Regions from separate parts of the Comamonas antarctica genome, predicted to be linked through region 1. Evidence: riboswitches for the same ligand, from Rfam matches in the RefSeq annotation. Region 1 holds a riboswitch; the other holds the start of a gene.
What was found. A riboswitch is a leader RNA that binds a small molecule or an ion and turns the genes downstream of it on or off. The one in region 1 is predicted to bind S-adenosylhomocysteine.
Positions count from the first base shown of each region.

Region 1 (3,583 bases):
CGCGGTGGAGGCATTGGGTGCGCTGCTGCGCGAGCAGATGCGCGAACGCCGCCTTGGCGCGGCGTCGGGCGCCGATCTGCTGGGCCGCATGCTGGCCGCGCGCTACGACGATGGCTCGGGCATGGACGACGCGCAAATCCTCGACCAGCTGCGCGGGCTGCTGTTTGCCGGGCACGAGGCGACGGCCACCGTGCTGGCCTGGATCTTCCACTGGCTGGGGCGCGAGCCGGCGGTGCTGGCGCGGGTCGCGCAGGAAATCAAGGACCTGGGCCCGGCGCCCGCGCCTGACGCGCTGGCGGCGCTGCCGTATCTTGAAATGGTCTGCAAGGAGTGCCTGCGCCTGTACCCGCCGGTGGTCGATTCGGCACGGGTCGTGCGCAAGCCATTTGCCTTGCTGGGCTACACGATCCCGGCGGGCGAAGTGCTGCGCGCTTCGAGCGCGCTGCTGCATGCCCGGCCTGCGCTCTATCCCGAACCCGAGCGCTTCCGGCCCGAACGCTTTGCCGAGCGCAAATATTCGTCGTTTGAATACATTCCCTTTGGCGGCGGTGCGCGCCGCTGCCTGGGCGCGGCCTTTGCGATGTATGAGCTGAAGGTGGTGGTGGCCAGCATCGTGCGCGGCCACCGGCTGCGCCTGCTGGACAAGCAGCCCCCGGTGCATGAGCGCCGTGCGCTGAGCCTGGGGCCACGCGGCGGCGTGCCCATGGTCGTGCAGGAGCGGCGGTCGCTGCCGCACCGATAGCGCCTGCGGCGGGGAGGCGGGCAGCCGCGCTGCGGCGCAAGCTGCGTTGCACCGCACAATCGCGGGGTCTGCTTTTTTTCTCTGCTCTGGCCATGTCTTCCCCTTCCAGCGGCGCCGCGCCGCAAGCCTCCTGGGTCGCGCGCGGAACGCCGGCCTACCGCCGCATCAGCCTGGCGCTGTTCCTTGCCGGGTTCGCGACGTTCTCGCTGCTGTATTGCGTGCAGCCGCTGCTGCCGGCATTCGTGGCGCATTTCGGCGTGACGCCGGCCAGCAGCGCGCTGTCGCTGTCGCTGACCACGGGCTGCCTGGCGGTGGCCATCGTGCTGGCGGGTGCGCTGTCCGAGGGACTGGGGCGGCGCGGCTTGATGTTCGTCTCGATGCTGCTGGCCGCGCTGTGCAATCTCGCCGCCAGCCTCGCGCCCAGCTGGGAGACGCTGCTCGCGGCGCGTGCGCTCGAAGGCCTGCTGCTGGGCGGCGTGCCGGCCGTGGCGATGGCTTACCTGTCCGAGGAGATCGAGCCGCGCGGCCTGGGTTTCGCGATGGGCCTCTATGTCGGCGGCTCGGCGCTGGGCGGCATGCTGGGGCGCGTGGCCATGGGCGTGATGAGCGAATATGTCGACTGGCACATTGCGCTGGCCGCGCTGAGCCTGGTCAACCTGCTGGCGGCCATCGGCTTCTACCTGTTGCTGCCGGTCTCGCGCAACTTCGTGCGCAAGACCGGCCTGGGTGCGGCCTATCACCTGCGCGCCTGGGGCCGGCACCTGGCGCAGCCCGGGCTGCTGGGCCTGTTCGTGATTGCGTTCGGGCTGATGGGCGTGTTCGTCGGCATGTACAACTACCTGGGTTTTCTGCTCGCCGGCACGCCCTATTCGCTGAGCCCGCTGCAGGTCAGCCATGTGTTCTATGCCTATCTGTTCGGCGCCATTGCCTCGCCGGTCGCCGGTGCGCTGGCCGACCGCTTCGGGCGCGCGCCGGTGCTGCTGGCCGGCGTGGCGCTGATGGCGCTGGGCGTGCTGCTGACCCTCGCGCCGGCGCTGGCCGCGATCGTTGCCGGCATCGTGCTGATGACCATCGGCTTCTTCACTGCGCATTCGGTGGCCAGCGGCTGGGTCGGGCGGATCGCGCGCGAAGCCAAGGGCCATGCGTCGTCGCTTTATCTGCTGGGCTATTACCTGGGCTCGAGCCTGCTGGGCGCGGGCAGCGGCTGGTTCATGCAGAACACCGGCTGGTCCGGGCTGGTGGCCTTCATGCTGGTGTTGCTGGCGGCGGTGCTGGCAATGGCATTGCGGGTGCGCCAGCTCGCGAAGGCCGGGGCCTAACTTCCGCCCGCGCTTCGCGGGATTGGGAAATTTTGTAGAATGGCGGTTTTCCGAGGAGCGTTGCAGCGCACCCCCGCACCATCCGGTGCCCGGCGGTGCGTGAGGCTCGGAACCCGCCAGCGGCCCCCGGCCCGGCGTTCGCAACGACGCTCACCCACGTCGTCTGTGCGGTGAGTGCCTTCCCCCCAGAGCGTGGTTTTGCCATCCGTAACGGAGAAAACCATGAACGCAGCTGTTCCCCTGACCCCTGTTGATTCGGTCATTGCCGATATTTCCCTTGCCGCCTGGGGCCGCAAGGAAATCAAGATTGCCGAGACCGAAATGCCGGGCCTGATGGCGATCCGCGAAGAATTCGCCGCGGCCCAGCCGCTCAAGGGCGCGCGCATCACCGGCTCGCTGCACATGACGATCCAGACCGCCGTGCTGATCGAGACGCTGCAGGCGCTGGGCGCGCAGGTGCGCTGGGCCTCGTGCAACATCTTCTCGACGCAGGACCATGCGGCCGCGGCCATCGCCGCCAGCGGCACGCCGGTGTTCGCCATCAAGGGCGAGACCCTGGCCGACTACTGGGACTACACGCACCGCATCTTTGAGTTCGGCGCCAAGGGCACGCCCGGAGAAGGCCCGAACATGATCCTCGACGATGGCGGCGATGCCACCATGCTGATGCATCTGGGCCAGAAGGCCGAGAAGGACCTGTCGGTGCTGGCCAACCCCGGCAGCGAAGAGGAAACCATCCTGTTCGCGGCGATCAAGGCCAAGCTCGCCGAAGACGGCAGCTGGTACACGCGCAAGTCGGCCGAGATCATCGGCGTGACCGAGGAAACCACGACCGGCGTGCACCGCCTCAATGAAATGTCGGCCAAGGGCACGCTGCTGTTCCGCGCCATCAACGTCAACGACTCGGTCACCAAGAGCAAGTTCGACAACCTCTACGGCTGCCGCGAATCGCTGGTCGACGGCATCAAGCGCGCCACCGACGTGATGATCGCCGGCAAGGTGGCCGTGGTCGCTGGCTATGGCGACGTGGGCAAGGGCTGCGCCCAGGCGCTGCGCGCGCTCAGCGCCCAGGTCTGGGTCACGGAAATCGACCCGATCAACGCGCTGCAGGCGGCGATGGAAGGCTACAAGGTCGTGACCATGGAGTGGGCGGCTGACAAGGCCGACATCTTCGTGACCACCACCGGCAACCGCGACATCATCCGCCACGAGCACATGGTCGCGATGAAGGACGAGGCCATCGTCTGCAACATCGGCCACTTCGACAACGAGATCGACGTCGCGTCGATCGAGCAGTACGAGTGGGAAGAGATCAAGCCCCAGGTCGACCACATCACCTTCCCCGACGGCAAGAAGATCATCCTGCTTGCCAAGGGCCGCCTGGTGAATCTGGGCTGCGCCACCGGCCACCCCAGCTTCGTGATGAGCGCCTCGTTTGCCAACCAGACGATTGCCCAGATCGAGCTGTTCACCAAGCAGGACGTGTATGCCGTCGGCAAGGTCTACGTGCTGCCCAAGCACC
Region 1 covers NZ_CP054840.1:3,607,400-3,610,982, reverse strand. The annotation lists gene HUK68_RS16805 (cytochrome P450) at 1-742, shown strand, start outside; gene HUK68_RS16800 (MFS transporter) at 835-2,061, shown strand; S-adenosyl-L-homocysteine riboswitch at 2,108-2,220, shown strand; gene ahcY (adenosylhomocysteinase) at 2,284-3,583, shown strand, end outside.

Region 2 (3,583 bases), 400 kb from region 1:
GATCACATGCAGCGGCCGGCCGCCCTTGGCCAGCACCTCCTGGTAGGCCTCCTCGGTGTCCTCGGTGATGAAGTCGGTGATGCCATGCACCAGCGCATGCGCCAGGCGCTGCGACACCGTGACCGGGTGGTCGGGCGTGCCGCGCCATTCGAGCTTCTTGCTTTCGTCCTTGGCGCCGCTCTTGGCGGTTTCGGCGATCTCCACCAGGCGCTCGCCGGCATCGGGCCGGCGGTTGAGCACCACGTCCTCGACGCGTTCGCGCAGCACCGGCTCGAGGTCGTCGTAGACGCCGACCATGCCGGCGTTGACGATGCCCATGTCCATCCCCGCCTGGATGGCGTGGTACAGGAACACGGTGTGGATGGCCTCGCGCACCGGGTCGTTGCCGCGGAACGAGAACGACACGTTGGACACGCCGCCCGAGACCTTGGCGCCGGGCAGGTTCTGCTTGATCCAGCGCACGGCCTCGATGAAATCGACGGCGTAGTTGTTGTGTTCCTCGATGCCGGTGGCGACGGCAAAGATGTTCGGGTCGAAGATGATGTCCTCGGGCGCGAAGCCGACCTCATCGACCAGGATGCGGTAGGCGCGCTCGCAGATCTCGATCTTGCGCGCGAAGGTATCGGCCTGGCCCTGCTCGTCGAAGGCCATGACCACGGCCGACGCGCCATAGCGCTTGACCAGCTTGGCCTGCTGCTTGAAGGGCTCGACGCCCTCCTTCATCGAGATCGAGTTGACGATGCCCTTGCCCTGGATGCAGCGCAGCCCGGCCTCGATCACCGCCCATTTCGACGAGTCGACCATGATGGGCACGCGCGCGATGTCGGGTTCGGAGGCGATCAGGTTCAGGAAGCGCACCATCGCGGCTTCGCTGTCGAGCATGGCTTCGTCCATGTTGACGTCGATGACCTGCGCGCCGTTCTCGACCTGCTGGCGCGCGACGGCCAGCGCATCCTCGAACTGGCCGTTGAGGATCAGCCGCGCAAAGGCCTTGGAACCCGTGACATTGGTGCGCTCGCCAATGTTGACGAACAGCGTGTCCTCGCCGACAAACACCGGCTCGAGGCCCGACAGACGCATCGGAGGAATGGAAACTTCAGACGGCATACAACTCACCTGCACAAAACAAGGGCCAACAGGTGAGCGTCGTTGCGGAGAGCGGAACCCCAAGCCTGACAGTGGGTCCGATGATGGATCGGACCGACCGCTGCAACGCTCCTTGGGGGTTAACCCGGGATTTTAACGGGGTCGCGGCGGGGTTGCCGCCGCTGGGGTTCTGGAAGGGGGGACGTTCATGGTTCGACGCGGCCGGCGAGGCGGGCTCACCACGAACGGCAAAACCGCTCGTCCTGAGCTTGTCGGAGGACGCTGGTGGAAAGCCGAAAACCCGTCCTCACTTCGCCGTCGGCATCACAAACTCCGCGCCCTTGCCGATGCTTTCGGGCCAGCGCTGCATGATGCTCTTTTGCTTGGTGTAGAAGCGCACGCCTTCTTCGCCATAGGCATGCATGTCGCCGAACAGGCTCTTCTTCCAGCCGCCAAAGCCCTGCCAGGCCATGGGCACGGGGATCGGCACATTGATGCCGACCATGCCGACCTGGATGCGGCGGCCGAACTCGCGCGCCACGTTGCCGTCGCGCGTGAAGCAGGACACGCCGTTGCCGAACTCATGCGCGTTGACCAGATCCACCGCCTGGGCGAAGTCGGGCACGCGCACGCAGGCCAGCACCGGGCCGAAGATCTCTTCCTTGTAGATGCGCATTTCCGGCGTGACATGGTCGAACAGCGTGCCGCCGAGCCAGAAGCCGTGGTCGCAGCCCGCACCCGCCGTGGCGCCGTCGAAGCCGCGGCCGTCGACCAGCAGCTGCGCGCCCTCCTGCTCGCCCAGCGCGATGTAGCCGGCAATGCGTTCGCGCGCGGCCTGGGTCACGATCGGGCCCATCTCGGCGGCCAGGTTCTCGCCATCGAGCACCTTGAGCGTGCGCGTGCGCTCGGCCAGCTTCTGCACGACCTGGTCCGCCACGTCGCCGACCAGCACCGCCACGCTGATCGCCATGCAGCGCTCGCCGGCCGAGCCGTAGGCCGCGCCGATCAGCGCATCGACGACCTGGTCGATATCGGCATCGGGCATCACCACCATGTGGTTCTTCGCGCCGCCCAGCGCCTGCACGCGCTTGCCCAGGCGCGCACCGGTCTCATAGATGTAGTTGGCAATAGGCGTCGAGCCGACAAAGCTCACGGCCTTGACTTCGGGGTGCTCGATCAGCGCATCGACGGCTTCCTTGTCGCCCTGCACCACGTTGAACACGCCGTCGGGCAGGCCGGCCTTCTTCAGCAGCTCGGCCATCAGCAGCGAGGCCGTGGGATCGGTCGGGCTGGGCTTGAGCACAAAGCTATTGCCCGCGGCAATCGCCACCGGGAACATCCACATCGGCACCATCACCGGGAAGTTGAACGGCGTGATGCCCGCGACCACGCCCAGCGGCTGGCGCAGCGTCCAGTTGTCCATGCCGGTCGAGACCTGCTCGGTGAAGTCGCCCTTGAGCAGCTGCGGAATGCCGCAGGCGAATTCAATGATGTCGATGCCGCGCGCAACCTCGCCCTGCGCATCGGTGAACACCTTGCCATGTTCGGCGGTGATCGCATGCGCGAGTTCGTCCTTGTGCTGGTTGACCAGCTCGAGGAACTTGAACATCACGCGCGCGCGGCGGATCGGCGGCGTGTCGGCCCAGGCCGGGAAGGCGGCGGCCGCCGAGGCCACGGCGGCATCGACATCGGCGCGGTTGGCCAGCGCCACGGCGCCGGTCACGGCGCCCGTGGCCGGGTTGGTCACGGGCTGCGTGCGCACGCTGGTGCCGGCCACGCGCTGGCCGTGGATGAAGTGGGTGATCGAGGCGGTGGAGATGGCGGCGTTCATGGAATGAATCCTGTGGTGGGTCGCAAGACGATGACCGAAGTGTAGGCAGCCATTCGCGCCCTGCCCAGCCCTGCCAGATGAATTGGTTGTTTAATTTGATGAACAATGGCGCCATGAATTCCAATGATTCACTGAAAACCGAACAGCTCTGGTCGCATCTCTGGTGGCTGGTGGTGCTGGAGCAGCAGGGCAGCTTCACGGCCGCCGCCGCGCGCCTGGGCGTGAGCAAGGCCGCGGTGAGCCAGCACATCGCGGGCCTGGAGCGCGCGGCCGGCGTGCCGCTGGTGCGGCGCACCACGCGCTCGATGCTGCTGACCGAGGCCGGCCAGCATCTGGTGCAGGACACGCGCGACGCGTTTGCGCGCATCGCGGGCAGCTTTGCCCAGGTGCGCGATCTGGCCGATGCGCCGCGCGGCCGCCTGCGCGTCACGGCGCCGGTGGCGCTGGCACGCCAGCATCTGGTGCCGCGCCTGCCCGGATTTCTCGACAAGTACCCCGATATCCAGCTCGAACTCGACCTGTCCGACCAGCTGCGCCCGCTGTCGCAGCAGGGCCTGGACCTGGCCATCCGCCATATCGCCACGCCGCCCGAGAACCATGTCGCCTGGGCGCTGTGCGCCACGCATTCGGTGCTGGTCGCAAGCCAGGCCTATCTGGACCGCCATG
Region 2 covers NZ_CP054840.1:4,009,256-4,012,838, forward strand. The annotation lists gene metH (methionine synthase) at 1-1,107, opposite strand, end outside; S-adenosyl-L-homocysteine riboswitch at 1,135-1,227, opposite strand; gene HUK68_RS18680 (CoA-acylating methylmalonate-semialdehyde dehydrogenase) at 1,394-2,917, opposite strand; gene HUK68_RS18685 (LysR family transcriptional regulator) at 3,031-3,583, shown strand, end outside.
Region 2: linked by a shared signal. The riboswitch ahead of metH (methionine synthase) and the one ahead of ahcY (adenosylhomocysteinase) in region 1 are both predicted to bind S-adenosylhomocysteine.